Regions from separate parts of the Aeribacillus pallidus genome, predicted to be linked through region 1. Evidence: riboswitches for the same ligand, from Rfam matches in the RefSeq annotation. Region 1 holds a riboswitch; the other holds the start of a gene.
The links. Region 1 has a riboswitch for cyclic di-GMP ahead of folE (GTP cyclohydrolase I FolE). Riboswitches for the same ligand answer to the same signal wherever they lie in the genome.
Positions count from the first base shown of each region.

Region 1 (15,237 bases):
TTCTTATTAAAAATTGACGACGCAACGTTATCTTCTGACCTATCATTATATATTTAACCCCTCTTAAAAGATTATTTCATTTAGAAACCATTTGACTGATATTTTTCGAATTTCACTTAGTCTGTTGTTACAGCAATGTCCTTCCTCTTTATATTCAATTAATTGTTTTTCTACAGGTAATTTTTGATATAAAGCATACATTTCTTTATTAGGTACCATCATGTCTTTATTTCCATGAAACATCAATATTGGACAGCGATAATTAATAGCATTAAAGTTTGGAATTGTTTTGACGTTTCCATCCAAAATACACGAACAGTTCATTCTTTCTCTAAAGTAAGTCGGCATATTCATTTTCTCCAACTCAACTGCTGGACTAACCGTAACTGCTTTCCTAACTTTAGGATGACTGCTACCAAATAGAACCCATGTACCACCTAAACTTGTACCAAATAGGTAAATTGGTAGATTTGGAAGAAATTCATGAACATAGTCAATTAAGTGAATGACAAATCTTTCCCACCTAATTCCAGTACCAATTACCCCGTTTAACGTAAACGTCTCCCCTTGACCAGGTCCGTCAAAACTTACCGTTGCAAATCCCGCTTCAATGAAATCCTTTTCATACTTGAATAACTCTTCTTTTGATGAATCGATCGGGTTAATAATCACAATACACCCTTTTGCGTCAGAAGGAATCCGTATTCTTCCTGAAGCAGAAAAATCATCAATCGAAATGGTTTTATATATTGTTTTTACTTCTGATAAAGAGTCAGCTTTTAAGAAAAATTGTAAACACTTGTTATACCAATATTGTTTTTTCTCTGAATACGTTGGATCGATCCAATAATTGAGGTTATAATATAGGGCTGTTTGTCGGTACATATATTCCGCTTCCTTATATTGTCCCTGCATTTCAAATTTTTTTGCTCTATTATGTTTCTCTTCAGCTAACCTTTCCCAAGATTGAAACCAGCCCTCAAGGGATTTGATATCATCGCGAACTTTCTCTAAATCCTCTTTATCAAGCCCATGAGCCAGCCATCTTTCCCAAAAAACATCGATAAGGTTGGCTGTTTTTAGTGTTCTACTAATCGTTTTGGAAATTGAATCTTGTATTAGTGTTTTCATTATTTCATCCCCATTCTTGTTTTATCTCAGGATGTTTAAAAATCTACCTCTTTATGTAATTTACGGTAGGCTTGATTCTCAGCCATTGCTCAATTTGTCCTTATGTTCCTTACGAATATCAAAAAGCAAAATAATGATGGAACCTTTTGAAGAAGTAAACAATAACACGCGTTTTGCCATTTTCATCATAAGGGTAAAGCCTTGGCCTAAAGATTTTTTGGTTGAATATCCAGCCAAAAGAGTCTTTTTAGGTAAATCTTTCAAGTCAAATCCAGGTCCTTTGTCCTCGATGATAAATCGTATTTCATGGTTCTTTTCATCTTTAATGATTGTCATTTTTCCTTCTTCTGCATGCTTGATGGTATTCGTAATGGCTTCAGATAATACTAATAACCAACTCATGATTGTTGAATGGCTAAACCCTTCTGCTTCCAGCCTCTCTTTGGCTAGATTACGGCATATTGGTATATCGGAACGCTCTTTTATCGTTCCTTCACATAACACAATCCCTTCCTTATGTTTGTTCACCTCTTCTTTTGTAATAAGCAAAAACTTCTCTTGTGTTGCAGCGAATATCACATCCCGATATACTTCCCATTTCTCATCATTAAATGAACCAGTCAATCGTTGTTTTTCAGCTAGATGAGGTATAGAAAATAGGTCATTTTTGTATATATCATAGGCCTTTAACATGGCATTCTGTATATCAGGTCGAACATCTAAACGTTTAATTTGGTAAGGTACATCTAGTTTTTGTTCACTCCACTTTAACATTCGTTCACTCAAATATAGAATCAATTCATTTCTTTTTTCTTTCTCTGGATTGGTAAACGACCGTTTTGAGAACGAAAGATAAAATAATGAATCTCCTTCCTCTTTATGTAAACCGAGATATTGACTTAGTTTCTTCCCAAGAAAACCTCTTTTTGTCATAAAGTTAAAATCTGAATAAGATAAGTTGGAAGGAAGAGATGGGGCTAAAAGTTTAGTTTCTTCTTTGAAAATCTTATTGAATAGCCTCCTCAACGAAAGAACCCCCTATAAGATTCCTAGAGGTGGCATGATGGTAATTTCATCAACAAATGCCCCTGGTGGTTGAGTAATTAAATAAAGTAAGTGTTTGGCTACCGTATCTGTTGGGATCATATTGGACAGGTCCGGTTTAGGCTCAATATGGTCCCAAAAACTGCTATTTACTGCACCGGGTAGAATAGCTGTTACCTGAACTCCTTTTTTACGAAGTTCTGCCTGTAACACTTTCGTTAAACCCAATACTCCAAATTTTGACGCCGAATAACCTCCACATCCCGGTAACGCAATGGTTCCAGCGATGGAGATAACATTAATGATTTGCCCTTTCTCTTGCTCAGCCATATGTTTTCCGAAATATTTACAAGTTAAATAAGTTCCTTTCAAATTCACGGAAAGCATTTGGTCAAAGTCATCTGTAGAAGAATCAATAATTGACTCAAACGTTCCAACACCTGCACTATTAATTAATACATCCACCGTGCCAAACTGTTGAACCGCTCGTTCATAAAAGTTTTTTACGGATTGTTCATTCGTTACATCTAAAGGTAAGGATAATACATTTTCCGACATTTGGTATTTGTTGCTACGGCTTCCTAATACTAGGTTTGCTCCTAGGCTTTGAAGTAATAATGCTGTAGCTCTTCCAATTCCTTTACTTGAACCTGTAATAGCTATCGTTTTTCCTACTAATGGCAAATGCTTTTCCATACTTCTACTCCTTTTCCGGCCCATAATATTCAAAGTAATTCTTTTCTGTCTCATATAATCCGATTTTGTAGAGGTTCGGGAGTTTTTTGGATAACAGATCCCAAATGACAATCGCCACATTTTCAGATGTTGGGTTTAAATATTTAAATTCCTCTGTATCCAAATTTAAATGTTTATGATCAAATTTTTGTATCACTTCTTGGTCAACAATTTGATCGATATCAGCAATATTTGCGACCATTCCTGTAATAGGGTCAGGATTTCCGCTCACTGTTACTTCTAAGTAATAGTTATGACCATGGCCATAAGGATTGTTGCACTTTCCAAATAAAGCAAGATTTTCTTCATCCGTTAGTTGTTCACTATGTAAACGGTGTGCCGTACTAAAGTGGTATTTTCTAGTTAATCGAACCATCGAATTTTCCCCTTTCTCCGAATACAAGAAATCATTTTCGTGCAAACGGATTTTATGTAGTTGACAGTTATCGAATCGCCCATCCAACGATTCCCAAATATACGTTACGATATTTTCAGTTGTAGGGATCTTTTCTTTAAAATAAGGATTTTCTATATTTAAAAACTTCCCGTCTAATTCCTTTTGGACAAAAGACTTAACCAGCTTATCGATATCGGTAACATTTACAACGATTCCGGATTTATGGTCTACTTGTCCTTTAACCATGACTTCTAACGTATAATCATGCCCATGCCCATTTGGGTGACTACATGGGCCAAATACTTTTTTGTTTTTTTCCTCACTCCACGAATCGATACGATAAAAATGTGCAGCTGAAAAACGCATTTTACGAGAGAGGTACAACATAGAAATCCCTCCTTTTAATCTCTTAAAAGAGCACGTTCAAATTCTTCTGCTAATGAAACATTTTCGTTAAAAATACCTTTTTTTACCGTTGTAACTGTGGAGCTACCAGGTTTTTTCACTCCTCTTGCACACATACACAGGTGTTGACCTTCCACGCTAACAATAACGCCTTGTGGTTTAAGAACATTCATGATAGCATCGGCAATTTGTTGAGTCATTCTTTCTTGTACTTGTGGTCTTTTTGAGACAAGTTCTACTAAACGTGCAAACTTACTTAAACCAACTACTCGTCTATTTGGAATATAGCCGATATGGGCTTTCCCAAAGAATGGAATCAAATGATGTTCACAGAATGTGTAATAATTAATATCTTTAACGATAACGAGACCATCATAATTTTCTTCAAAAGTAGTTGTTAAAGCTGTTTCGGGATTTATTCCAACCCCTGAAAATACTTCTTCATACATTTTGGCTACACGTTTAGGTGTGTCTAGAAGCCCTTCCCGGTTAGGATCTTCACCAATCAATTCTAAAATCGCACGAATATGTTCTTCCAATAATTGTTTTTTTAGTTCAACAGTCATCATAATCCCTCCAAAATGTTAATTTTTTATAAAATAAAAAAAGTCCACCAAAAAAGATTGGTGGACATGTTGAAAGAAAGGTTCTAATACACAAGTAAAAAACATGTCTGAAATACCAATCCTTTTCGGCAACCCGGCGACCATAGAGTATGTTATTTCTCCTTAGGCCCGTAGCTTTGCGTCCCCATCTTTCGATGAGTTTGCCTTTATCGTGGATGTTTCACTTTCTCATATCGATAAACTATAGAACCTTTTTTAAACGTATGATTTTTCGACTAAGCAAAAAGTCATAGTTATATTTATCCATATGATTTGGGATTCTGTCAAGAAATTTTTTGTAGTAATAGAGGAGGCGCCCCTTTTTTTGAACAGATATTTTAGGTTATTCTTATAACTCCCTCGTTTTTTTTAGCAAGAAAATTCAAATCCTTCATTACCTTGGAAACATATTTTTCTATAGGTGACAGACACCCAATCTTAATCCCTTCTAGTCTTTGTTCTTTATTTATCTACCTAAATATCCACCTATTTTCGACAAAATTCTTGTAGAACAATTACAGGATGATTGTTAAAAAGTTTTTTTCTATAAAAAAATCCTTCCTTCTAAAAATATGAAGGACGGGATTTTTTTAATTTAATAAGCTCCCCTACAATGAAAAGTTACTGTCTTTGTATTAATTATGAATCAATCCTTTAACCCACATTAATTAGGGATACTTATAACTTTACGAAGAAATCACACTTTTTTTCCTAGGAGAAGGTAGGCTTCGTTTTAACGGGCGATCGTACACCAACGTAAAAACAATAGAGAAAATACATAAGGCAATTAAGGTAATAAAAAGAACCGCCATGCCGAATAAGTCTACCATCAATCCTCCATACAATGGCCCGAGCATTCGCCCTCCTGTTGCCGCACTATTCACAATACCTTGATAAAATCCTTCTCGGCCTTCTGGAGCTAATCCGTTTGCTACGGTAGGTACTGCTGGCCAAATTAAAATTTCTCCTAACGTAATGATGACCATCGCTAAGGCAAACAACGTAAACTCTTTCGCATAAGCTACGATGACAAACGAGCCGATAAAAATGAAAATCCCTACAATAATTTGCATTTTTAACGATGGGCTTAATTTTTTTAATACATACGATAACAATGGTTGCAGTGTGACAATTAACACACCGTTAATGGTCCACAATAAGCTATACTCTTGAAGCGAAATGTGCAACTGTTGGGTATACGTAGCGATCGTCGTTTGCCATTGAACGTACCCGACCCAACATAGTAAATAACCGGCACATAAAATGAGAAGCGCGTACATATGAGAAAGATTCCGTATCGGCTTCGCTTCATTGACGACATTCGTTGAAGGCTGCACTGCTTTCCCTATTTCCCGATAACAAAAAACAGCTACTAACAAAAACACGACATATAAACTTAAGTTTGCCATAAAAATATAGTCAATCGAAATCGAAGCGATGAATCCACCTAACCCCGAGCCGAGAGCCACGCCAATATTTTGTGCAACATACATGGCGTTAAACGCTTTTCGGCCACCTTCTTTCCACGTTGTTCCAGCCATCGCATACATCGCTGGAAACACAATACCTGAACCTAATCCTATGAATAAAAGAAAAAACAGATAGTGCGGCCAACCGTGCCAAAGTGTTAACCCGATGAGTGCCGATAATGTAATCATAATGCCAATCAATATAGCACGGTAACCACCTAAGCGATCAAACAGATGTCCTCCAACTAAATTTCCAATAACGCTCGCTGCCGAATTAAGCATTAACACCATACCAGCGACAGATAGCGATTTTCCTAAATAATCATGCAAATAAATTGTATTTAATGGCCATAAAAATGAAGCGCCCGTAACGTTAACGACCATTCCAATAATTAAATACCAAAGCCGTTTCGGCATGACGAACATCCTTTCAATATTTTGATAACCGAAATAATTATACGAGGTTCTCGATTCATCGTAAATGAGGATGCTCATAAAAAACTTTTGGAAAGAGAAGTACGCACTGTAGAAGATGACAGTTCTTTTTGTACAAATGGAAAATAAAATAAGTATAAATAATCTCAAAACTAGGAGGGGCACGATGTTTAAAAAATTAATCAGCTACTCCGTCATGGTATTTGTGTTGTTGATACCTTTTATCACCAAGTCCGAAGAATATTATGATGAAATTGTCTCTACGCATTTGTCAAAAACCGTGTCAAACTACGAAAAAAATTCTGCGAATATCTTACACATGGAAACAGTCGATGATGTCGTCTTTTTGTCGGTGGAATATATCATTGAACGAGATCAATTCTTAAAAAAGTTAACCCGTCATTCTTATTTAGCTTACGACCTTATCGAAAATCGATTTTTATCAAATGAAGAAGCTAATCAACATCCTTATATGACGACCTTCCGAGAAACCTATGAATATGAAGGCGTAGAAGGTATCGCCATAAAAAGTCAAATTACCTTTGCCATTTTAGCCCTAATTACTGCTGTGGTCATTCCTGTATGGATCATTATCCACACGGAATTAACGAAGTACTCTGTCACTGCTGAATCAAAATATTGGAACAATTCTATTTAAATAAGAATCGAAGTGCCTCCACCAGTTGAATATTAAAAGATAATAAGCTTAACAGAATGGAGGCGGTTGTTGGATCTCATTACAGGCTTATTTTACGTATTACCCATTGGGTCATTTAATGCAGCCTTTTCTCGGAAGCACTTTGATAAGCGGTATTATCGTTCTAGTAAGTTGGATCACCTTTGCACGGTTTAAAAATCATTTCTCATAACAAAAATCAAAAGGGAGGTCACTCTTCCTTACTATTAACCTCTCTATTGTTTTTAACCGTATTTTCAGTGCGACAACAAACTCTTGTAAATCTACTACAGACAGCTTTTATACTATCTTTGATACATTCCATTTCTTCCAGTCGCTGTTTATAGGGTTTTCCTTTAGGAAGTAAAATAAAAATTAATGACTCGCCCGTCTTCGGGTGTTTTTTCTTTTGGACAAGGCTTGTGAATAATTAACACAATTCCATCCTCTTTTTTCTGTATATAACATACAAATTCAATAAAAAACCGCCCCTTCATTGAGGCGATTGTCTCATTCTTATTCGTATGGTTGTTCATTTCTTTGTTTTGATTTTATAGGTTGAGACGATTGATCATACCGTTTTTTCGATTGTTGAACAGGGTTGTATTCTTGACCAAATTCAGTATTTAAATTTCGAAATTCGTTTCTTGTTTTTTGTTCAGGGTTGTTTTGCTTGGAACGTTTTTTCAAATCAAGTCCTCCTTTACCGATCATGATCGAGAAGAATCATGTCATTTTGAAGTTGCTGTAGCTGCAAACGCATCCGATGAAGCTGCTCTTTTTGTTGTGCGTTCGCACTTTGTGATAAATGCATAAGGTCGTTATAAGCTTCCTCTAGTTGTTGCAGTGCCTGCTGAAATTGTTCATCATAGTAATGCTCCTGCTTGCTACCTTCGATATATTGCTCCTTTGCAGATTCTAAAACCTCTTCGCACCTCTCTAAAAACTCTTCAATTGATTGGCGTGTCGCCATGCACCCTCGCTCCTTTACCTCAAATTTGAAGCTCGATGCTTCTTCTGTTAGTTTGTACATTTTTTCCCTCTCTATCACATCCTTCTCGACCTTTTCCACGAATTCCATTGGTTGAACTATTTTATTCGTGTTAAAATTTCTTTTATGTAAACAAACAACAGGAGGTGTCTGAATGACTCCAACCAACCCGTTTCCATATGCAAGTGACAACAAGCGTTACCACACTTGGAATTACCATTTACGCCAAGTGTTTGGACATAAAGTATTTAAAGTCGCGCTTGACGCGGGATTTGATTGTCCGAACCGAGATGGGACCGTAGCATACGGAGGTTGTACGTTTTGTAGTGCTGCTGGTTCAGGGGATTTCGCTGGTGACCGGGCTGACGATTTAGAAACTCAATTCCGTAAAATAAAAGAAAAAATGCATAAAAAGTGGAAAGACGGAAAATACATCGCCTACTTTCAAGCATTTACGAATACGCATGCACCTGTTGAGGTCCTTCGGGAAAAATACGAAACGGTTTTAAAGCAAGACGGCGTGGTCGGTTTGTCCATAGCGACTCGTCCTGATTGCTTGCCGGATGATGTCGTAGAATATTTAGCAGAATTAAACGAGCGAACCTATCTCTGGGTTGAGCTTGGCTTACAAACCGTTCATGAACGAACGGCTTTGCTTATTAATCGAGCGCATGATTATCAATGTTACGTTGAAGGGGTTAATAAACTTCGTAAATATGGCATTCGCGTCTGCTCCCATATTATTAATGGTTTACCGCTAGAAGATTATGACATGATGATGGAAACCGCACGCGAAGTGGCCAAATTAGATGTTCAAGGTATTAAAATTCATTTGCTTCACTTGTTAAAAGGTACCCCGATGGTGAAGCAATATGAAAAAGGAATGCTCCAATTTTTATCCTTCGATGAGTATGTAAACCTTGTTTGCGACCAATTAGAAATTTTACCGCCAGAAATGATCATTCATCGGATTACTGGGGATGGTCCGATTGATTTAATGATTGGTCCGATGTGGAGTGTGGATAAGTGGTCGGTCCTTAACGCCATTGACGCTGAACTGAAACGGCGAAACAGCTGGCAAGGGAAATTTTACAGTAAAGAAACATCAGAGGTGAAGGTATGAAGCTAGATCGTATTTTGCCATTTGCTCGTATCTTGTTAGAAAAAGCGGTCTCCCCTGGAGATATCGCCATTGATGCAACATGTGGTAATGGGCATGATACTGCTTTTTTAGCCCAGCTTGTAGGAGAAAACGGGAAAGTATTTGGGTTCGATATTCAGAAAGCAGCGATCGACAACACCTTTTCCCGTTTAAAAGAACGTGGACTAGAACAACAAGTTGAATTAGTCCATGCCGGTCACGAACAATTGAAACAGCACATTCCATCAAAATTCTATGGTCGTATTACCGGAGCGGTATTCAACCTAGGCTATCTCCCTGGCGGAGATAAATCCATTGTAACAAAACCAGACACAACGATTTCTGCGGTCGAGCAATTGTTAGAAATCTTGGCTCCTGAAGGAATTATCGTCCTTGTCATTTATCACGGACATGAACAAGGAGCTGTTGAACGCGACCTCTTGCTATCCTATGTCCGCTCCCTCGACCAACAAATAGCACACGTTTTAAAATATCAATTCATCAATCAAATTAATAATCCACCGTTTATTATAGCGATTGAAAAAAGATAGAGCATGGATGATTCATGCTCTTTTTTTGATGATAATTTATAGAAAATTCAATCAAGTCGTTTTATAATATATTAAATTAGAAAAAATTTACATATTAAGGAGTATGAATATGCTATTTCATTTTCATTATTGGACACCTTATGTAGAAGAAATGGAGAATTTTTATAAACGCCTTGGCTTTACTGTTCATCAACGGATTGGGAAGTACAATGGCGAATTCAAACACTTTAATCCACCACTAACAGTGGATGATATTCGAGAAAAAAACATATTATTCCGAATTATTGAAATGAAAAGAGGCAACATCAATATCACGTTTGGCTATGGAAAACGGCCAACGTTCGATCACATCGGCTTTTTCGTTTCAAAAGATGAGCATGATGAGATATGTAAAAAATCCGAAATGATACAGTGGAAAACGAAAATTGATGAGAGAAGAACGTTCTTATATACCCCATACGGATTTTCTATTGAATTGCAAACCCATATAGATGCGTTAGGAAATGACGGAAACAATGATGCGATTCATCGAATTGAACTAATGACACTGAAGCCTGGACTGGAAAAAGATTTATCCTTTTTGTTTGGAAATCGAGCTTCCTCTGTTCAAACAAAATTAGGTGACCACGTAAAGATTGAAAAAGTACAAATTCGGGGGTTAAAGGAAAAACGCGCAATTGATATGAACGGTGTCGAACTTCTTCATGTTTAACATGATTATTGTTTAAAAATACCAAGAGCCGGTAAAGCCCTAATAGTAAAAAAGTGTCCGAAAAATAATGTTGAGTATGTTTAAAAAATTGGTTAATCAAATAAAAAAGCAAAAAGAATTGTAACCTACGACACCTTTCATCCGTTCAAGCAAACTAGAGAAAAATTAGGGTTTTCCCTGATTTTTTCTTTCATCCCTCCTTATTCGTATGACAAAAATGACGTGCCAACCTCATGTTGCACGTCATTTTGATAATAAAATTCTAGATCTTTACGAATGAACGCTCGCCATCTTTCCAGACAATTTCCCCCATCGTTTCAACACACTTCGATACAATCGACCATTGAGGTAAAAGAAATAGCTATAAAAGCCACCTGACTTCATCACTTTTTTGGCAATCGGTAACACGTTGCGTTGTTTACGGACTTTTTCATCTGACAAATAAACTCCTAACAACCCTCGATTAATGAGTTGGTGAAATTTTTGATGTGGAAGATGACGTGTATGATAATCTGCTTGCTGTAAAAAGTGGGTTAATCGTTCAAATAATTGTTCTTCATTGTCGTAGTAAAAACAAAAGTTTAAATCTCCACCTTTTCGGTCTTCTTCTTGGTCGATGAAATAATCAAGCAATATATGGAGACCTTGAATGTATGGGAAATAGCCATCGCGAATCATTTGCGCATGCTCTTTTTGAAAATCAGAACGAAATGCATAAGAGACTAAACAAAAAACGCCCAACGTCGAGCCTGAACATGCGGAAAACTCATACCATGCCATCGGAGGCAATTGCGATTGATAGGTAGCAAACCAATTTTGAAGCCGTGACTCGCGTTCTTCATGGCGAACGTGTTTATGTATTTGCAAATCACAATAATATTGACATAGTTCTTTAATATACGGTTCAATCGTTTCATAGGCAGGTAATCGTTTTAGCACCGATTGGCATGTTTGCACGAGTTCTTTTAAATATCCTCCGTCATCTTGGTCCTCTCTAAACCGATAATAATTCACATTAACATCTTCTAACGTTAACGCATGTTGCATCGATTCATGAAGGGCCGCGAAATCGTCGGGGTCTAGAGACGTGCTTCGGTCGCATAAATTATCTAAGTAATCACTAATCGTTTGATACGCCACAATAAATTGGATCGCGAGTTTTCGATGTTCTAACGCAAGTAAGGCTAAGATCGAACCACCTTCACAATGGAACGATTTATGTTCAATACTCGCCAATGCTTGTTTTCGTAACTCTTCATTCGGAATCTCTGCGGCTCGTTCCTTCCAATAAGCGAGTTGTTCATGTACGACCGGCAGAATGTGGCGATACACTTTCCGCATCAGCGTAAATGGTTCTGATGGAATTGACATCTTTTTCACCTCTAGCTCGGACTATTTTGCTTGTACTTGTTGTAATCGATTTTGTAAAAAGTTCATCGTAAAATTGAATACTTGCTCTCGTTCCGGTTCATTAAAAATTTCGTGATAACAGCTCGGCCATTCTTTATACGTTTTTTCGGTCAACGCTACTTCGTTAAACCAATGCTGAACAGCTAATTTATTTACAATTTTATCATCTCCGCTTTGCATGACCAAAAGCGGAACGTCCGGGAATTTCGACAGATTTGTGAAAGCAAGCTCAATACCTTTAACTAGTTCTCGGTACCAACGAACCGACACTTTCGTTACATACAAAGAATCGTTTTTATCAACATCCCATACTTCTTCATTACGAGTGGCCATTTCTACCGTTATTCCTGCATTTATTCGTAACTTCGGAAACACGATATTGAAGCCGTGAGAGAGGATATTAAGAAGTTTTGACGGAGTATGGACAAGTCCTAAACAAGGTGATGATAATACGACTCCAGCCAAATTCATATGTTCTTCTTGTAACAAACGAATGGAAACTAAACCACCCATACTATGCCCGAGTAAAAAAACAGGCAATTCAAATTTGTACGCTTCCTGAATCCAATCTTTCACTTCAATAATATATTCGTCAAACTTATCAATATGTCCTCGTCTTGAACGACTTGTTACTCCTTGGCCAGGTAAATCCCCCATCACGACATGAAAACCGTTTAACCGAAACATTTCCGTTAACCAACCGTACCGCCCATGGTGTTCAAATGCACCATGAACAATCACAATAACTCCTTTTGCTTGTTCCGCTTCCCATCTCCACATATCGTGGTCCCTCCGTAAAAAAATTTTAATTTGTGTAAAATTATAGTATATGTAACCAAATAAAACGAGCCATGACTTCCGTCACTCGTTCCTTTTCCATTACAATAAAATAAAAAGTAAGATCAAATCATGAAAAGTGAGGCGAATAAAATGATCTACCCGTACAAAGGAAAGTTTCCACAAATTGCCGATACTGCATTTATCGCTGATTACGTGACGATAACGGGCGATGTACAAATCGGTGATTATAGTAGTATTTGGTACAATACGGTCATTCGAGGAGATGTTGCCCCAACCATCATCGGCAACAAAGTCAATATTCAAGATAATAGTGTATTACACCAAAGTCCTAACAATCCACTCATCATTGAAGATGAGGTCACCGTTGGTCACCAAGTCATTCTACATAGCTGTATCATTCGTAAAAAAGCACTCATTGGCATGGGCTCCATCATTTTAGACGGTGCAGAAATTGGAGAAGGTGCGTTTATCGGTGCGGGAAGCCTTGTACCACAAGGGAAAAAAATTCCGCCAAACACCCTCGCTTTCGGTCGCCCAGCGAAAGTGATTCGGGAGTTAACGGAAGAAGATATGAAAGAAATGGAGAGAATTTCCCGGGAATATGTCGAAAAAGGGCAATATTATAAATCATTAATGAATCCTACCGAATCATCCTCTTAATTATTGTATCCATTTTCTGAGAAATAACGTCATCAAAAAGGGGGACTTTAGTTCCCTCCTTTAGACAAGTGCGGTAGTTGTACCATATCCTATCCCATTAGTACTAAATCGGCGCTTTTTTAGGAGCAACCGTGTTTATATAGAATTCTTCTCCTTTCCAATACCTAGTTTTAAACTTTGTCATGCACTATTGTGTATTATCACTTTTACGAAGAAATCATTTGTTCCTCGGACAATCCAAATAAACTAAAATTCAAAGAAACTTCTACTCTATAAGTTAAAGAAAATTTCCTTCTATGTAATGTTCTTAATACTGGGATGAATCAGATTCATGACCATAAAAAGGATGATTAAACAACACCTTAAATAAACCTACTACTAGTGTCAACTTTTGTAATCAATTTTAATAATGTCTTTTTTATTATCTTCCAAATCCTTCACCTTTTAGATGTGTAGCATCTATTCATATCTTTCGGTTTTTAGATATTTATCCTCCAATCATCTTTAGGAAAATTTTCAAAAAACCAACATAAACAACATGACGTTTATATATAGTTAGAGTTGAAGGTGTGACTTTTGGATTAATCTTCCACATAAAAATAATAAGGTTGGAGGAAAAAAGTATGTCATTTTTCACAAAGTTTTCATTGAAAAATCGTACAGCTGTCATTATTATGGTGTTTTTGGTTTCGGTTTTAGGAGTATATTCTGGTTCCAAACTCCCGATGGAATTTTTGCCAAGCGTAGATAATCCAGTGGTTACTATCACGACATTTGGTCAAGGTATGAATGCTGAAACAATGACAGAAAAGGTAACTGATCCGTTGGAAAAGGAATTTAGAAACTTAAAATATATTGACACCATCCTTTCTTCAACGAGCGAAGGTTTGTCAAAAATTGACATTATATATACTTCTGAAGCAGATATGAAAGAGGCAACAAGAGAAGTTGAAAAAATTATCGGGCAAATACAATTTCCCCAAGGGGTTATGAAGCCGTATGTTGCTCAGTTAAACACATCGATGATTCCGATTTCACAAATAGCCATTCAATCAGAAAAAGGCTTTACAAAACAAGATGAACATATAATTGAAGAAGAAATCATCCCTCAACTAGAGGGAGTTGACGGGGTATCTAACATTTTATTTTATGGAAAATCCCATACAGAGCTGGTGATTACGCTTGATCCAGAGCGAATGAATGAAAAACAAATTTCCGCTCAGCAAGTAATAATGGCGCTGCAAGGGAAAAATGTGTCGGTACCTGCAGGCGAACTTACCGTCGGCGGAAAGAAAAATTCGTTGAGAGTTATTGGGGAACTTGAAAATGTAGAAGAAATAAAAAACATTCCATTAACACTACAAGCAAAGTTAAAAGATATTGCAGACGTGGAAATTAAGCAAACTTATGAAGCCATTTCCCGAATAGGCGGTAAAGAAGGGGTCGTATTAGTTATTTCTAAAGAAGCAAGTGAAAATGCCGTAAGTATCGGAAAAGAAATCGATAGAAAAGTAAAAGAGCTAGGAAACGCATACAAAGATCAATTTGAAATAAAAACACTATATTCCACCGCAGAGAAAGTAGAAAACGCAGTATATGGGATGGCAAAAGAAGTAGGTCTTGGAGCATTAGCGGCGACTTTGATTATTCTATTATTCTTACGAAATATCAAAACTACTTTCATAGCGGTTGTAAGTATACCATTATCTGTGTTTATGACGTTATTCTTATTAGATATCTCTAATGTTACATTAAATATTTTGTCCCTTGGCGGTTTAGCTGTAGCTGTTGGACGATTGGTAGATGACAGTATCGTCGTAATTGAAAACATCTTTAGAAGAATTCAGTCTGAATCATTTTCAAAAGAAGTCATCATTGATGCAACGAAAGAAGTTGGGGTTGCGATTACATCCTCCACTCTAACAACGATCGCCGTATTTTTGCCGATCGGATTCGTTTCTGGCGGGATTGGAGATTTTATGCTCCCAATGGTGCTGGCGGTCGTATATTCCATTTTATCTTCATTATTAGTAGCCCTCACCGTCGTTCCGTTAATGAGTTTTTGGCTGTTAAA
Region 1 is NZ_JBCNBW010000003.1:5,553-20,789, reverse strand. Features, by position in the region: gene ABES52_RS00480 (methyl-accepting chemotaxis protein) at 1-25, opposite strand, end outside; gene ABES52_RS00475 (alpha/beta hydrolase) at 64-1,131, opposite strand; gene ABES52_RS00470 (ATP-binding protein) at 1,210-2,157, opposite strand; gene ABES52_RS00465 (SDR family oxidoreductase) at 2,170-2,871, opposite strand; gene ABES52_RS00460 (6-carboxytetrahydropterin synthase) at 2,876-3,694, opposite strand; gene folE (GTP cyclohydrolase I FolE) at 3,709-4,278, opposite strand; cyclic di-GMP riboswitch class I at 4,403-4,493, opposite strand; gene ABES52_RS00450 (MDR family MFS transporter) at 5,004-6,203, opposite strand; gene ABES52_RS00445 (hypothetical protein) at 6,388-6,879, shown strand; gene ABES52_RS00440 (glycogen biosynthesis protein GlgD) at 7,414-7,587, opposite strand; gene ABES52_RS00435 (YtzC family protein) at 7,601-7,870, opposite strand; gene mnmL (tRNA modification radical SAM protein MnmL/YtqA) at 8,043-9,011, shown strand; gene mnmM (tRNA 5-(aminomethyl)-2-thiouridylate-methyltransferase MnmM) at 9,008-9,580, shown strand; gene ABES52_RS00420 (hypothetical protein) at 9,690-10,292, shown strand; gene ABES52_RS00415 (tetraprenyl-beta-curcumene synthase) at 10,563-11,663, opposite strand; gene ABES52_RS00410 (alpha/beta hydrolase) at 11,685-12,482, opposite strand; gene ABES52_RS00405 (gamma carbonic anhydrase) at 12,633-13,163, shown strand; gene ABES52_RS00400 (efflux RND transporter permease subunit) at 13,787-15,237, shown strand, end outside.

Region 2 (15,237 bases), on a different contig from region 1:
CATCCAAATAAATCTGCGACGGAATTGTTTCACCTTTTTCATGAACTAGTCAAAACAACGCATAAAAACCAATTACCTTATTCCATCAGTAAAGACCGCTATTTATATACGTGGGTCGATTTGCAACCGGATGGATCGGTGAAAAGTATTTATTCTGGGGAAAAAGAGGATCCGCAAAAGCTCATTCAGGAAGACTTTTTAACGAATCAAAAAAGGTATGTCCAATTCCAATCCCTTTTAAAACAAGTGAAAAAGAAGGGCTCTACCTTATTGAAAAAAATGAAAATTATTGATAGGGAACTAAAGTATAATACAGAACATATTGTTCCCCAATCTTGGTTTCATGCACGTGAACCAATGAAAGGTGATTTGCATCATTTATTTGTCTGTCAACCTGCTTGCAATTCAAGAAGGTCCAATTACCCCTATGCTGACTTTTCTTTTTATCAACCCGAATTACCAACAGAAAAAATCCGCAATCATTGTGGGATCGTCATAGATGGACGCTTCGAACCTGAACACGGAAAAGGCGCCGCTGCTCGAGCGATGCTGTACTTTCTTTTACGCTACCCAAAGGCCATCAAAAAAAGCTTCTTAGAACAAATCGATCTTCGTTTACTCATCCAATGGCATGAAGCATTCCCTATCACCATTTATGAAAAACACCGCAACCAAGCCATTTATCACATTCAAGGAAACCGTAACCCGTTTATTGATTTTGCAGATTTAGTACATCAAATTTGTTTCTGAGTGGGTAAAAATTCGACAGGCGTTGACTAAGGTGAAAAGATAGTTGATAATTTTTACAGATATTTCTATTTTGATGGGAGTGATGCTTTTGATAAAAAAAGAACGTAAAATTCCTCTTATTCTCCAAAAATATGAAGCTTTGCTACGAAGGCTTCCGGCAGCTCATCCGAAACGGGAACTGATTGAAAAAGAGCTAGCGAAAAGACGTGCAGGATATGAAGGAGAGAAGTCAATCGACTACTTTTTAAAAGAGGTTTCAAAGGATCGATACTTCATTTTTCATGATCTACGGCTACCGATTGGCGATTCCTTTGTTCAATTTGATACAATTTTACTATCCGCATCCTACCTGCTGATTCTCGAAGTGAAAAATATAAAAGGGACCCTTTACTTTGATCCTTATATTCAACTGCTCCGAGTCATCGATTCAGAAGAAGAAGCGTTTCCGGATCCGATTTTACAAACGGAACGGCAACAGAAGAAGTTAATTTCATGGCTTACCTCTTACCAGTTACCGATGCTTCCTATCGAGTTTCTCATTGTGATTAGTGATCCGTCTACGATTCTCAAAACTGCTCCTCCCCATAAAAGGATTCCCCCAATGGTCATCCGTGCCGCCCATTTACCTCACAAAATCGAAGCCTTTGAAAAAATGTACCGGGAAGAGAAAATAACTAGAAAAGAAATGAACAAAATCTCCCGTCTTTTTCTCAAACAACATACCCCGCTCAATAGTGATGTTTTATCGGCCTTTCACCTATCAAAGGATGACATCCTAACAGGTGTCCACTGCCCGAACTGCTTTACGCTGCCCATTTTGAAACATCCGCACCGCAATCGATGGACATGTCCCAAGTGTCATACGATTCATCCTGATGCCCATATTGCTGCATTACTCGACTATGCCCTTCTTTTTGGTACTACTATCACCAATCGGGAGTGTAGGCGGTTTTTGCATTTAACTTCTGTACCGTCAGCAGCGAAACTATTGGCAGCAATGAATCTCGAATATACAGGCACATTCCGTGATCGAAAATATGTTTTGCCTCTCATTGAATAAGGAAGGTGAGTCATTGCGAACGGAAAGAAAATTATGTCTAACAGAAAGAAAAATATTCGGAACTGAAAGAATTGCATCAAACGTAAAGTAAATTTTGCTGAACTGAAAGTAATTATGTCAAACGTAAAATAAATTGGCGGAATGGAAAGTAATTACGTCAAACGTAAAGTAAATTTTGCTGAACTGAAAGTAATTACGTCAAACAGAAAGAAAAATTGACTTATAGTAGCGCTCGCCGCCGAATGGCATTAATCTACTGCTGGGACGTTCGGCATCAATCTCAAATGTTGGCGTCGATTGTTTCGAGATCTGTATATGGCTCATGACGAACCGAAAGGAGAACACGTAGGCGTCCCCTTTTTTTGTTTATCGTGGAAAATAAAGGTTCTATTTGATGAAAAAAGAACTACACAACAAAAATCAGATATTTCTTGAAAATACTAAAAATTATCTATATCATTTCTTTCATTAATTAAAGTATATTTAATAATGCGAAATGAAGAACGCCTTCATCGAGTACACGTTCTTCATTTGAAAAAGGCAAATCTATCGAAAGGTAGAGACGCAAAGTCACAGACCTACGGTGGTAACACTATGGTGGCTGGACTGCTGAAGAATGGAGAACTACTCGAAATGAGTAGATTCAAAATTCTTCCGATCAAAAAAATTTGTATTGGAGGAATTGTTATGTTTAAACATGTACGGAATGTCCTTACGACAAGTGTCCTTGCGACAGCTTTTACCTTTTATTTAGGAACGGGTCAAGCTCTAGCCGAAAGCGATGAGCAACCGACAGAACCGCAAACCACACAGGAAGAGCAAATATTAGAACAACCGACAACAGATGAAACGGTGGTAGAATCAACACCGGAAGAAGCGGAGTCTTCCTCAGAAGAAGCAACCGAAGAGGAACAAGCACCAGAGGATGAAGGAAGTAACGAAGAGCCAGCAGCTGAAGAAACTGGTGAAATGACTAATGAAGAACCTGCCCCAGAAGCCGAGCCAATTACTGAACAAGAAGAGGGAACCGAAACTCCTTCCCTTTTACCGGGTGACTTTTTCTATTTTGTAAAAATCCTTCTTGAAAATGTGCAACTAGCGTTAACATTTGATGAGGTGAAAGAAGCAGAATTACTCGTTTCTTTTGCCCAAGAGCGGATTCAAGAAGCCGAGGCCCTGATTGCGAACGGTGAAGAAGAATTAGCGAAAGAAGTGCTAGAAAAAGCGATTGAGCAACAAGAACAAGCCCTAGCGAAATATGAAGAGGCTGAGTCTGATTCTGAAGAGGAGACGGACGCTTCATCTGAAAATGAAACCGACACTACCAATGAAGAAGAGGCCGAGGAGCAACCACCTACTTCCGACGATTCCATTCGCCAAGCACTTGAAGAAAAATTCGCTGCGAACATCTTAGCTTTAACGGCAGCTCTTGAAAAAGTTGAAAATCCTCGAGCAAAAGAAGCTCTTCAAAAGAATATTGAAAAGGCTCAAAAGAAGTTAGAGAAGAAAATCAATAAAAAATTGGCTAAGCTCCAAGAAAAAGAATGGAAAGCCGATCAACAACGTGAAGAACTGTCAGAGAAACTAGCATCTGGCGAGATGACTCAAGAAGAATATGACAAAAAACTAGCTGAAATGAACGAAGAGTTAGTTGAAGAGCAAGAAGAACTGCGGAAGGAATTCGAAAAAGAATCAGATAAAGTTGTAGGAAAAGTCCTCGAAAAGGCAAATGGCAAACATAAAGGCAATAAAGAGAACGAACAAAATCAAGAAAAAGTTAATGAAAACGAAGACAAAGAATCTGTTCGTCAAGTAGCTGTAAACATGAACGCAGAATCAAGTCAAAAAGCGGTAGAAAAACAACGTGAGGCGAAACACAAAGATAAACAACATAAAGAAGATAAACAACGTGAAGAAGAAAAACGCCGTGAGCACAGAAACAAAGACCGTGAAGAAGCGAAAGAACAGAATAAAAGATTAGAGAAAAATGAAGCACATAAAGAAGAAAATGACAAAGCAGAACCAAAAAATGTCGATAAACATACAGAACAGAAAGAAAACGTAGACCACCATAAACAAAAAGAATCCGACAAAAAAGATCATAAGGAAAAACATGAAGAACGAAAGAATGAGAACAGAGGGAAAGACAAAAAAGAGGACGATGATGACCAAGATTAATATATAAGAGATCAAGAGAAAAAAAGAACTACCGAATCACTTAAATATATTTAGAGAAAAAATAAAAAATATAAGATAAAAAACGCTTGGATATTCATTTAACGGGTTCGGGTTAGAGTACAAAAATCTAATTAGGATAACGGTTCCCGGTTCGTTAGGTAAATGTTACTTCTTTCGCAACAAAAAAGGCATTGTTTTTTAACAATGCCTTTTTACTTATGTTGAACTAATGCACTCGTAAAACAAGAAATGAACAATAAGTGAGTTACTCTAATAATTTGTACTAGTAATTTTTAAGTCTTCCATCAACCAGGAAAAAAAGGATGGAACTGATTATAGCGTATACATATAACCAATCTAAGAAAAATACTGTAATGAGACCGAAGAAAACGTGAATGGAGAATGAAAAAAATAATTGTTTTATTCCTTCCATACTTTTTGTTATGTATTCGGAAAAGAGTGAGATGGGTAATCCGTATACAAAATTACCAATCAAAGCGTAAAAGAAAACAAAAGGTGTAGATAGAAGTACTTCTGATAATCCATCTGTATAATCTTCTTTAAAATAAATGAGGCTAAAAACGGAAAGACCTATTGTTAGAAAAATAGATGTATATAAAGCAGCTAAGGCTTTTCGCTTAAACAATGCATCACCTTCTCTGTGTTCCTTATTTATTTCGTATCTAAAAAATAATATCGACATTTAAATAAAAATACAATAAAGGTTTGGTAGCTTCAAAGGTCAATCCAAACATAATTTTACGAATATTTTAAAATATAACAATTCCAATTATAATAAATAACAGAATTTATCTGAAGGAGATCATCATGAAAGCAATTAAGCTTCATACGAAAATGGCGTTGTTTATTTGTTTGCTCTTGTTAATAGTGTTAGGGATCTTAGGATCTTATTTTACCCATATGATCTCTGAAACGTTGGAAGAACAAACAGGGAAAAGGGCGTTACATGTTGCGACAACGGTTGCTGAGATGCCAGCGATTCGCGAGGCATTTAGTTTAGAGAATCCATCTTCTGTGATTCAACCGATTGCTGAAGACGTACGCATCAAAACCGGAGCCGAATTTGTCGTTGTCGGAAATAAAGATAGTATTCGCTATTCCCATCCGATTCCTGAGCGGATTGGGAAAAAGATGGTTGGTGGGGATAACGATCGTGCGCTAATAAAAGGCGAGTCGTACGTATCCAAAGCGGTCGGTTCTCTTGGTCCATCTTTACGAGGGAAAGCGCCGATTTTTGACGAAAATGGAGAAGTTATTGGGATTGTATCGGTTGGCTTTCTTTTAGAAGACATTGAAACGATCGAAAAGCACTATCAATTCAAAGTGATGTTTCTTGTTGTTTTCGTGCTCGCGATTGGAACAATCGGTTCTTTTTACATTTCCAAAGGGTTAAAAAAGGCGATTTTTGGACTGGAACCTCATGAGATTGCAAGTCTATTTGTTGAAAAACACGCCATTTTAGAATCTGTCCGTGAAGGGATTATTGCCATTAATAACAACGGCAACATTACGATGGTTAACCAACAAGCTTATGACATTCTCGGGATGGACCGGAAGAAAAATTGGATTGGTCAATCGATTCATGAAGTAATACCAAACTCACGTATGGTAGAAGTGCTCCAAACGAAAGAAAGTCATTTTGACGAAGAACTCAAGATTGGAAACAACGAACTCATTGTCAATCGGGTACCCATTTTTAATGGCGATGACATCATAGGAGTCGTATCTAGTTTTCGGAAAAAAACAGAAATTGACCAACTGACGAAAGAATTAACCCAAGTTCACCGATACGCTGAAGCATTACGCGCTCAAACGCATGAATATTCGAATAAACTAAACACCATCTCAGGACTCATACAACTTGGTTCTTATCAAGAAGCGCTCGATTTTATACATAAAGAAACTGTAGAATATCAAACAATCATTCAACAGTTAATGCGAGCGGTTCCAGATACGATGATTGCCGCTATTATTCTAGGAAAATATAACCGGGCCCACGAGTTAAAAATCGACTTGCAGATAGATGAAGAGAGCAGTATGAAAGACATCCCACCCCATATCCATCGCGAGAAGCTTGTGACCATCATTGGAAACTTACTTGATAACGCCTTTGACGCCGTGTTAGCCGCAAATAAAAAAGAAAAAACGGTTCATTTATTTATGACGGATATCGGGGACGATTTGATTTTTGAAGTCGAGGATTCCGGGAACGGCATACCGGAAGAGTTCTTCGATCAAATTTTTCAAAAAGGTGTGAGCACGAAAAAAGGAGAAGGAAGAGGTATGGGGCTATATTTAGCCAACCAAGCCGCTCAATATTTAAATGGGTACATTACGGTTGAGAACAGTCCTCAAGGAGGGGCTGTTTTTACCGTCGTCATTCCGAAAAGGGGGAAAGAGCATGAGTAACATCCAAGTACTCATTGTGGAAGATGATATGAAAATATCAGAAATTAATCGTCGCTTTACGGAAAAAGTAGAAGGATTTGAAGTATGCGGAGTGGCGTCGTCGATTGATGAAGCGAAAGAGGTCATCGATATTCTTGAGCCAGACCTCTTGTTACTTGATGTGTATTTTCCCGATGGGGACGGAATCGATTTTTTATGGTATATTCGACAACATTACCGAGACGTTGATGTGATTTTAATTACGGCAGCGAAGGAAGTGGATCGAGTAGAAGCAGCGATTCGCGGCGGAGTGTTTGACTTTTTAATTAAACCGATTATTTTTAAACGACTCCAGCAAACATTAGAAAAATACCGTGAATATCGAAACAATCTCCAAACAATGAAAGAAGTCAACCAACATCAAGTCGATCGCTTATTGCATCGTATGAAGGAAGAAGAAGTGAGCGAATCGGTCGTTCCTAAAGGGATTGATCCATTAACGTTAAAAAAAGTACAACAGCATCTATTACGGTTTTCCGATGGAGTTACTGCGGAAGAATTAGGTCAATACGTGGGTGTGAGTCGAACCACCGCTCGCCGTTATTTAGAATATCTCGTCTCGACAGGAGCGGTACGTGCCGACCTCACGTATGGTAGTGTCGGCAGACCTGAACGAAGATATATTTCCTTACAATTTAAGGGATCATAAGTTCGAGAAGTGGAGCGTGCTGCTGCGCACCATAGGTATCTCGTTCTCCAGGCGCTCCTGAGGAAATGGTTCGTTTAATCGTAAATTTAATCGCATAGGCTTGGTCAAAATAGACAAGTTCGACAATGTCCTCTAGATGGATTTGATAGAGGTTGGCAATCGTTTCTTTCGTAATTACATTTGACGTTTTTACTCGTTCGTAGGTGGGCTGGTCTGGAAAAATCATATCAAATGTTATTTCAAACGGTCCGGCATTTTTACTACGAACAACTTGAGCGAGGTCTTTTAAAGGTTGTTTACTCATGACTTTCTCCTTCCCAAGGTGATACGTTTAATCGTAAAAAGTTCGAGAGGGTCATCGACAGCAACTGTATGATAAATCGAGAACTCAAACACTTGCCCTGCTGAAAATTCTGGAGGTGCAAACGGAAGTGCTAAATTTCCGGCGGTAGATACTCTTCCTTCATAATCGATATGCATCAACACGGACCGGGCGTAGGCACAAATACTATCTGCTAATTCTTGCGTTGGTGCCACGACTTCGATCACGATTCCGACCTCCAGTGGCTCGGATGATGTAGTCTCCCAAGGGCCCATCACCCCATTGAGTCCATAATATTTAAAATAAAGTTTCGCTTCGCTGGACTCAATTTCAGGAAAATAGTCGGCGACATCCTTTTTCACTTTTTCAATAATGGTTTCCAGTTGATGGATGAAGAAAGGATCGCGAACGCCTGCAACGAGTACTGTTCGATAACCTGAAGGTCGAACCCCCTCTAATTTAATCTCGTATTGGGACGAAGGAATAAATTGACTACCTGTGACACGAACGGTTTGCTCATCTTCTTGCGAAAATTTGCACTGTGATAAATCAAGGATACCCCCTGGACCTGGTAGAAGGTAGGGATGAGATTTTTCATACAACGTATGTGCAGCTACGGATTGGATGGTACATTTTCGGCTCGGATGTAACGGACGAACTAAAAAGTGGTCATCGCGGATCATACCAATCATGCCGTCTTTAGCCGTCCCTGGTGTGGCAGCGATTGCTCCGCACTCTAAAATTTTTCCCATATGCCAGCTGAGACCAGGGTCCATTCTATGGAAAAGGGGAAGAGCAGCCGTCATCACCGGGTCATACGTTCGGCCACCTACGATGATGTCGACTCCTTCTTTTAAGGCCTCTAAATACGGTTCTACGCCCATTTGTCCTACTAGGGCGGTTGTATCCTGAATCGCCTGTTCGGTTAAAAGAGGAGCGGAACCGACCGACGTGACTTTTCCTTGTTCCCATTTGGTCATTAACCAATCCTTGGACACATCTGCGTAAATGGCTGCAATCGTTAGCTCTATATTTTCTTCTTCAGCAATTTCTTTTAATATATCCACCGTCCATTGAACGCGAAGGTTGGCGCCTGAACCACCAGCTGATCCGATGAGAAGGGGGATGTTGTGCTTTTTTGCTGCTATCACAAGAGGCGTTAAGTCTTTTTTCGTAGCATAACGACTTACACCTCCTACCCCCATCCCCAACCGGTGCGGGCCACCATCTGTTGAGCCCGCATCCACACTAATCGCATGGGGATGTTGTGCTAGTCCGTATTCTAAAGATTCGATCGGATAGCCGTATCCAAGCATTCCTTGAGGGGAGAGAATTCGAATTTCTTTCATTTACATCTCCTTCTCTCGGCCTTGGTTATGAATTTCTGTTCGTTTGCTTAACCGTTGACGAATCAACGGGATGACTAGTGATAGGAAAGCAAGAATTAACAAGATAATTGTAATTTTACTTTCAAAAAAGATCGTGTAACGTCCGTTGGAGATGGTAAGGGCTTGACGAAACGCTTGTTCCATCATGCCGCCTAAAATGAACGCCAAAATAAACGGTGGTGCTGGAAACGAGAAAATTCTCATCAAATACCCTAACACGCCAAAAGCGACTAGCAAGTATAAGTCAAACGTGTTAAAACTTACGGCGTACACACCGATTAAACAGAACACAATGATGAGCGAAATAAGCATCGGTTTTGGAATGTATAAAATACGAGAGATATAAGGAATGAGCGGTAAATTTAAAATTAATAAAAAGATATTTCCGATATACATACTGGCAATGACTCCCCAGAACACATCCGGGTGGTCTTGTAACATTAACGGCCCTGGTTGAACGCCGACAACTAATAAGGCACCTAGTAAAACGGCTGTCGTTCCTGACCCTGGAATACCGAGAGTTAATAATGGAACAAAAGCACCGCTCGTGGCGGCATTATTGGATGCTTCAGGTGCTGCAAGTCCTTTTAAATTTCCTTTTCCAAAAGTAGAGGAATCTTTAGCTAATCGTTTTTCAGTTAGATAAGACATAAAAGAAGCAATGGTTGCACCCGCACCAGGGAGGACGCCAAGTATAAAGCCGAGAACCGAGTGCCGTGCGATCGGACCAGAAATTTCTTTTGCTTCTTTTTTCGAAATTTTTAACTCACCCACATTGGAATCTTTTCCAAAGTTGTGTTGCTTTCGCGTCAGAATTAACGAACAAACTTCCGCTAACGCAAACAAACCGAGGGCAATGATGAGAAAATCGATGCCTTCAAGTAAATTCGGAGTTCCAAACGTAAAGCGCTGCGTTCCTGTTTGCTGATCCATTCCGATTGTAGCCACGATTAATCCGAGAGTTGCTGAAATCAGCGCTTTGATGGTTGAACCTTCCGACAAACTAGCAATGGCCGTTAGTCCAAGAAGCATGAGAGCAAAATATTCCGTTGGTCCAAACGTAATCGCGAAATCGGCCATCACTGGGGCGACAAGCATTAAGGCAACGACGCTGATCGTACCACCGCAAAAGGAGGCAATCGCAGCAATCGCCAATGCTTTTCCCGCTTTTCCTTGCTTCGCTAACGGGTATCCGTCAAAAGCGGTAGCGACTGTCCCCGAAATACCTGGAGCATTTAATAGAATAGAAGAAGTCGATCCACCAAACACCGCACCGTAATACACACCAGCCATTAAAATTAACGCCGAAGCTGGTTCCATTCCATAGCTAAGCGGAATCATGATGGCAATCGCACTGATTGGGCCAAGACCAGGCAGCATACCAATGATGGTACCGACAAAAACACCAATAAAAGCAAATAAAATATTTTGAAAGGTTAATGCGACTTTAAAACCATAGAGAATGCTATCTAAGTAGTCCATAGGCTTCCTCCTTTAGAATGGCAAGATGCCTTGCGGTAAATAAATGCTGAGTAAGTAATTAAAAGAAAAGTAGACGGTGAATGTAAACAAAACCGCTAAGAGACTATTCACTTTCCAGTTTTGATAACCTAAAAGTCTTGTAGTCACGAGCAAAAAGGCGATGGTCGTTAACACAAACCCTACCCATTCTAATAGCCAAATATAAAGTAAAATCATCCCTAATATGGTCAAAAGAATAGTGAGTTCTTCTTTCTTTAAATTTCTCTTTTCTTTTTCTGCTTCGGTTTCTGGTTTATTTTCAATAAATAATGCAATGGATAACACAATTAATAAAAAGCCTAATCCTTTCGGAAGGACGTCCGAATCCACAATCGCATAAGGGAATTCTGGTAATTGGTAACTCAAATACAAATAGAATACCGCGAACAGAAGTAAAATCACTGATATCTTCCGGTTCGTTGAATGAAGGAACACGATCAACACCTTCTTTCTTTTAAAAATAGGAGAATGGAGGATAGATGAACCATCCTCCTTTGTATAAATGTTGTATACGGTTATTTAGCTAAACCGATTTCTTCCATGAGCTCTTTCATAATGGCGTATTCTTTATCCAGATGTTCTTTAAACTCTTCACTAGACATAAAGTTGTCTGTCCAACCGAAGTTGTCACGCTGCTCTTTCCACGTATCTGTTTCCATCATCTGTTTAATCGCAGTTTCGTAATATTTTACCGCTGCTGGGTCCATATTAGGTGGCCCCATAAAGCCGCGCCATACGATAAATTCATCGTCAATGCCTTGTTCTTTGAGGGTTGGGAATTCGGATACCGTTTCACCTTCGAGACGTTCCGGTGCTGTAATCGCTAAAACTTTCACTTTTCCTGCTCGAGCTTGTTCGGTCGCTTCGGCTAAACCGGTAGAGTATACATCGACCTTTCCGCCAAGCAGCATGCTCATTCCGTTTCCATCTTGGGCAGACACATATTTTAATTGTTTAACGTCAACTCCTGCTGCTTTCACGGCTTTTACAAATTGCAAATGATCCATACTTCCTGGAGCCGAATCTCCAACGATGGATACGGATTTCGGATCTTTCTTTAACGCTTCGACTAAATCATTCATGTTATCAAATGGTGAATCTGCACTTACGATAAAGGCTGCATAATCGGCAATGACTCCCGCAATTGGAGTAAAATCGTTATGACCTAAGTCCGATTGACCATTGAGTGGAACGAATAAAATAGGTGGTGACGTTACAAATAGGGTATGATTGTCTCCTTTTTTACCATGGACATATGCCCAACCGACAGCACCTCCACCGCCTGGTTTATTCACAACCGCCATCCGTTGATCAATGATTTTTTCCTCTTGCAGAACTTTAGCTACCGTGCGTGCTGTCGTGTCCCAACCACCGCCAGGACCCGCAGGAGCAATCACTTCAATTGGTTTTTGAGGTTTAAAATCCCCATTGTTCCCGTTATTTGATGCGGTCTCACTATTTCCACTACAAGCTGCTAGCATCATAACCATGAAAGCAGCCATTAAACATGCCAACCGTTTCATGAAAAAACCCCCTTTGTTTATTGGAATCGCTTTCATCATAACCTTTTATCAAGTTCGTTGTGAATATTCCGAAAAATAACCGCATTTTGTATGTATTGGGCATTTTGTTCATAAAGTTCATAGGGGAATTTTGAAAGAATTAGAAAACGGTTGACTTGGGAAAATTGTAGTTTCAGGCTACCCAAACAAAAAAGCCGCCTTTTAAAGACGGCTTACAAACTCCCTTTTCGTACGATATCAATCATCATCTCCGCATTCGGGTAGTTCACTTCTTGATATTTTTCAACGACTTTTTCAATGTCCACGTTTACTCGTTCAATCGAGGTCCGGATATTCCCATTGTCGATTTCCACCATCGCATACGAAGCTTTCGGCATTCCGTCAAACGGCAAACCGACGCTGCCTAGATTCATCACAATCTTTCCATTGATATAGCGAATGTACGGCTTATGTATATGAGCATACACGTAAATATCGGCATCTTTTTTGGACATGATTTTTTCTTGGATTACGTTATCATCCATGTGCGGTAAGACCACATCAAACAAACTATCCGGTGTCGCATGGAACGCATGGATCGTCACGTTTTCTACAGGAATCGTCTTTTCTGTTGGTAACTGTTTTAAGTATTCTAAGTCTTCCGTATCTAGCTGCGAAACCGTCCAGTCCCGCTCGCGGTTCATCAATTCCAACGCGTGATCTGGCACTTCTCCTTTTTTTACACCACGCACGACCCACTCATCGGCATTTCCTTTAATAACCTCCGCATCCAACGAACGAATCACTTCAAGCGCTCTTTTCGGCTCCGGCCCGCGGTAACATAGGTCGCCAAGTACATAGATCTGGTCGACTTTCTTTTGTTGAAGCTCTGCCATCACCGCATCCAGTGCGATCGCATTGCCGTGAATATCTGAAATAAAGGCGATTTTCATAAAGGAACCTCCTTTGAGACAAAGTTTTTACCTATCGTACATATAAATTGGTTAAAAGACGAAAAAAGGCGTGATCAGATGAGTAACCCCCATGCTTTACGGAACATCCTTTTTTTAGTAGTTGCAGGACTTCTAGGTATAGTGGGATATTTTATTTTTACTTCTAAACCTGACCCTACCTCCATTGTACGTCAATTTTACGCATATGAGCAAAAAGGGGACTTTGGCAGCGCATGGGAGCTGTTTCATTCCACGATGAAAGAACGCTTTGCAAAAAATAGCTACGTGACAGAGCGTTCTCATATTTACATGAGTCATTTCGGTGTGACCACCTTTGATTTCACCCTTTCCGACGAAGCTAAAAAACGATCTAATTGGAAAATGAGCGAAGACGGCCCAGCGTTCAAGGAAGCGTACCAAGTTACGGTACAACAAACCTTTCATAGTAAATTCGGGACCTTCACAATTCAGCAAGACGTGTATGTAGTAAAGGAAAAAGGCCAGTGGAAAATTGTTTGGAAATTCGGTAAATAAGATAAAGGACAGCTGCTATGACGTTGTGGAAACTGAAAGTAAAGTAGCGTGAACGTTAAGAAAAATAGCAGGAACTGAAAGAAAAGTAGTGTGAACTTCAAGTAAAAGTGCCGGAACTTCAAGAAAGTAGTAACGAACTTTAAGTAAATTTTAACGAACTGAAAGTAAAATTACCTGAACTTCAAGAAAAGTAGAGTGAACGTAAAGAAAAGTAGTACGAACTAAAAGTAAAGTAGTTCGAACTTCAAGAAAAATAGTGCGAACTGAAAGTAATATTGCCGGAACTGCAAGTAAAGTTATAGGACCTTCAAACAAAATTCAAAACAAATTGGGACAATTGCAAAAAAGCGGTCGAATAACTAAATCAAATCTTACAGTTGGCCATTTAGCTATTATATTTTCAAAAAATTAAAGGAATTCAAACAAATTATGTAGTATATATTTATTAACGGTAATAAAAAGGAATTTTTCCTTAAAAGATGTTTAGTATGAAAAACAAAATCGTATTCGTGGCATCCCGTAAATTTAGAAAGGTTGAGAATCATATGGTTATCAGTATGAAAGGAAAATCAAAAAAAATTATTCATCAAATGATTAATATTAGAAGAGACCTTCACGAAAACCCAGAGTTGAGCGGAGAGGAATACGAAACTTCTAAGAAAATTCAACAAGTGTTAACGAAGTACGGTATTCCATTTGAAGCGGGTTTTGCTAAGACAGGAGTATTGGGAATTATAAAAGGTGCTAAGCCCGGAAAGACCGTTGCTTTACGGGCAGATATTGATGCCCTTCCCATTACAGAACAGACGAATTTGCCATTCTCTTCAAAAATGAACGGGAAGATGCATGCCTGTGGTCATGATGCGCACACGGCTATGTTATTAGGAGCAGGTATTTTACTTAATGAAGTGAAAGATAGTCTCCAAGGTACTATTCTACTAGTCTTTCAACCTGCTGAAGAAAATGCGCCAAGTGGAGGAGCAGCAAAGATGATGGAAGATGGTGTATTTAGTACTTATACGCCAGACGTCATTATTGGTCAGCATGTGTGGCCTGATCTTCCCGTTGGTAACATTGGTGTAAAACCAGGACCAATAATGGCCAATTCTGATCGTTTCAAAGTTGTGATTAAAGGGGAGGGCGGCCATGCGAGTATGCCTCACCAAGCGATTGATGCTGTTATTGTTGCTAATCAAGTCATTACATCCTTACAAACGATTGTGAGTCGGAATGTCGATCCAGTTGATTCGGCTGTTATTACTATCGGAAAAATTGAGGGTGGCTATCGGTACAATGTGATTGCTGATATGGTCACATTAGAAGGAACGGTTCGTACTTTTACAAACGAAACAAAGCAACTAATCAAAGAAAAATTTTATCAGGTTGTTACAGGTATCGTTCAATCGATGGGGGCTAAAGTAGAGATTCAATACATGGACGGTTATCCAGCTACGGTAAATACGCCTATATGGGCTGATCAAATAAAAGAAACGGCAACCAATTTATTTGGTAAAAATAGTACTCCTCGCGTTGAACCTTGTATGGGTGGAGAAGATTTTGGGCGCTTTTTACAAAAGTATCCAGGTGTCTTTTATTGGCTTGGTACATCTATTGGAGAAGGACAAAAGCCGTTACACGATCCACAATTTATGGTAAATGAAGATGCTTTACCTTATGGTATTGAGTTAATGGCCCAAGCAGCGATCGATATTTTGAAAAAATTAAATGATAAAAAGGAGAGTGTCGTCCATGAGTGAAAGCTATGAATCTTTTATCCAATCTATTACACCCTATTTAATCCAAAAACGGCGTGAGCTTCATGAACACCCTGAAGTAGGCTGGACGGAATATGTAACAACATATAAGCTGGCAAAAGAATTAGAAGCAATGGGATACAAGCTTACGGTTGGA
Region 2 is NZ_JBCNBW010000052.1:32,955-48,191, reverse strand. Features, by position in the region: gene ABES52_RS11750 (endonuclease I family protein) at 1-750, shown strand, start outside; gene ABES52_RS11745 (nuclease-related domain-containing protein) at 839-1,810, shown strand; cyclic di-GMP riboswitch class I at 2,340-2,424, shown strand; gene ABES52_RS11740 (DUF5667 domain-containing protein) at 2,498-3,988, shown strand; gene ABES52_RS11735 (hypothetical protein) at 4,272-4,634, opposite strand; gene ABES52_RS11730 (ATP-binding protein) at 4,817-6,418, shown strand; gene ABES52_RS11725 (response regulator) at 6,411-7,106, shown strand; gene ABES52_RS11720 (DUF4387 domain-containing protein) at 7,093-7,410, opposite strand; gene ABES52_RS11715 (acyclic terpene utilization AtuA family protein) at 7,407-8,777, opposite strand; gene ABES52_RS11710 (tripartite tricarboxylate transporter permease) at 8,778-10,298, opposite strand; gene ABES52_RS11705 (tripartite tricarboxylate transporter TctB family protein) at 10,311-10,772, opposite strand; gene ABES52_RS11700 (tripartite tricarboxylate transporter substrate binding protein) at 10,853-11,860, opposite strand; gene ABES52_RS11695 (metallophosphoesterase family protein) at 12,073-12,792, opposite strand; gene ABES52_RS11690 (hypothetical protein) at 12,871-13,326, shown strand; gene ABES52_RS11685 (M20 metallopeptidase family protein) at 13,872-15,083, shown strand; gene ABES52_RS11680 (amidohydrolase) at 15,076-15,237, shown strand, end outside.
Region 2: another riboswitch for cyclic di-GMP. It lies ahead of ABES52_RS11740 (DUF5667 domain-containing protein); the one in region 1 lies ahead of folE (GTP cyclohydrolase I FolE).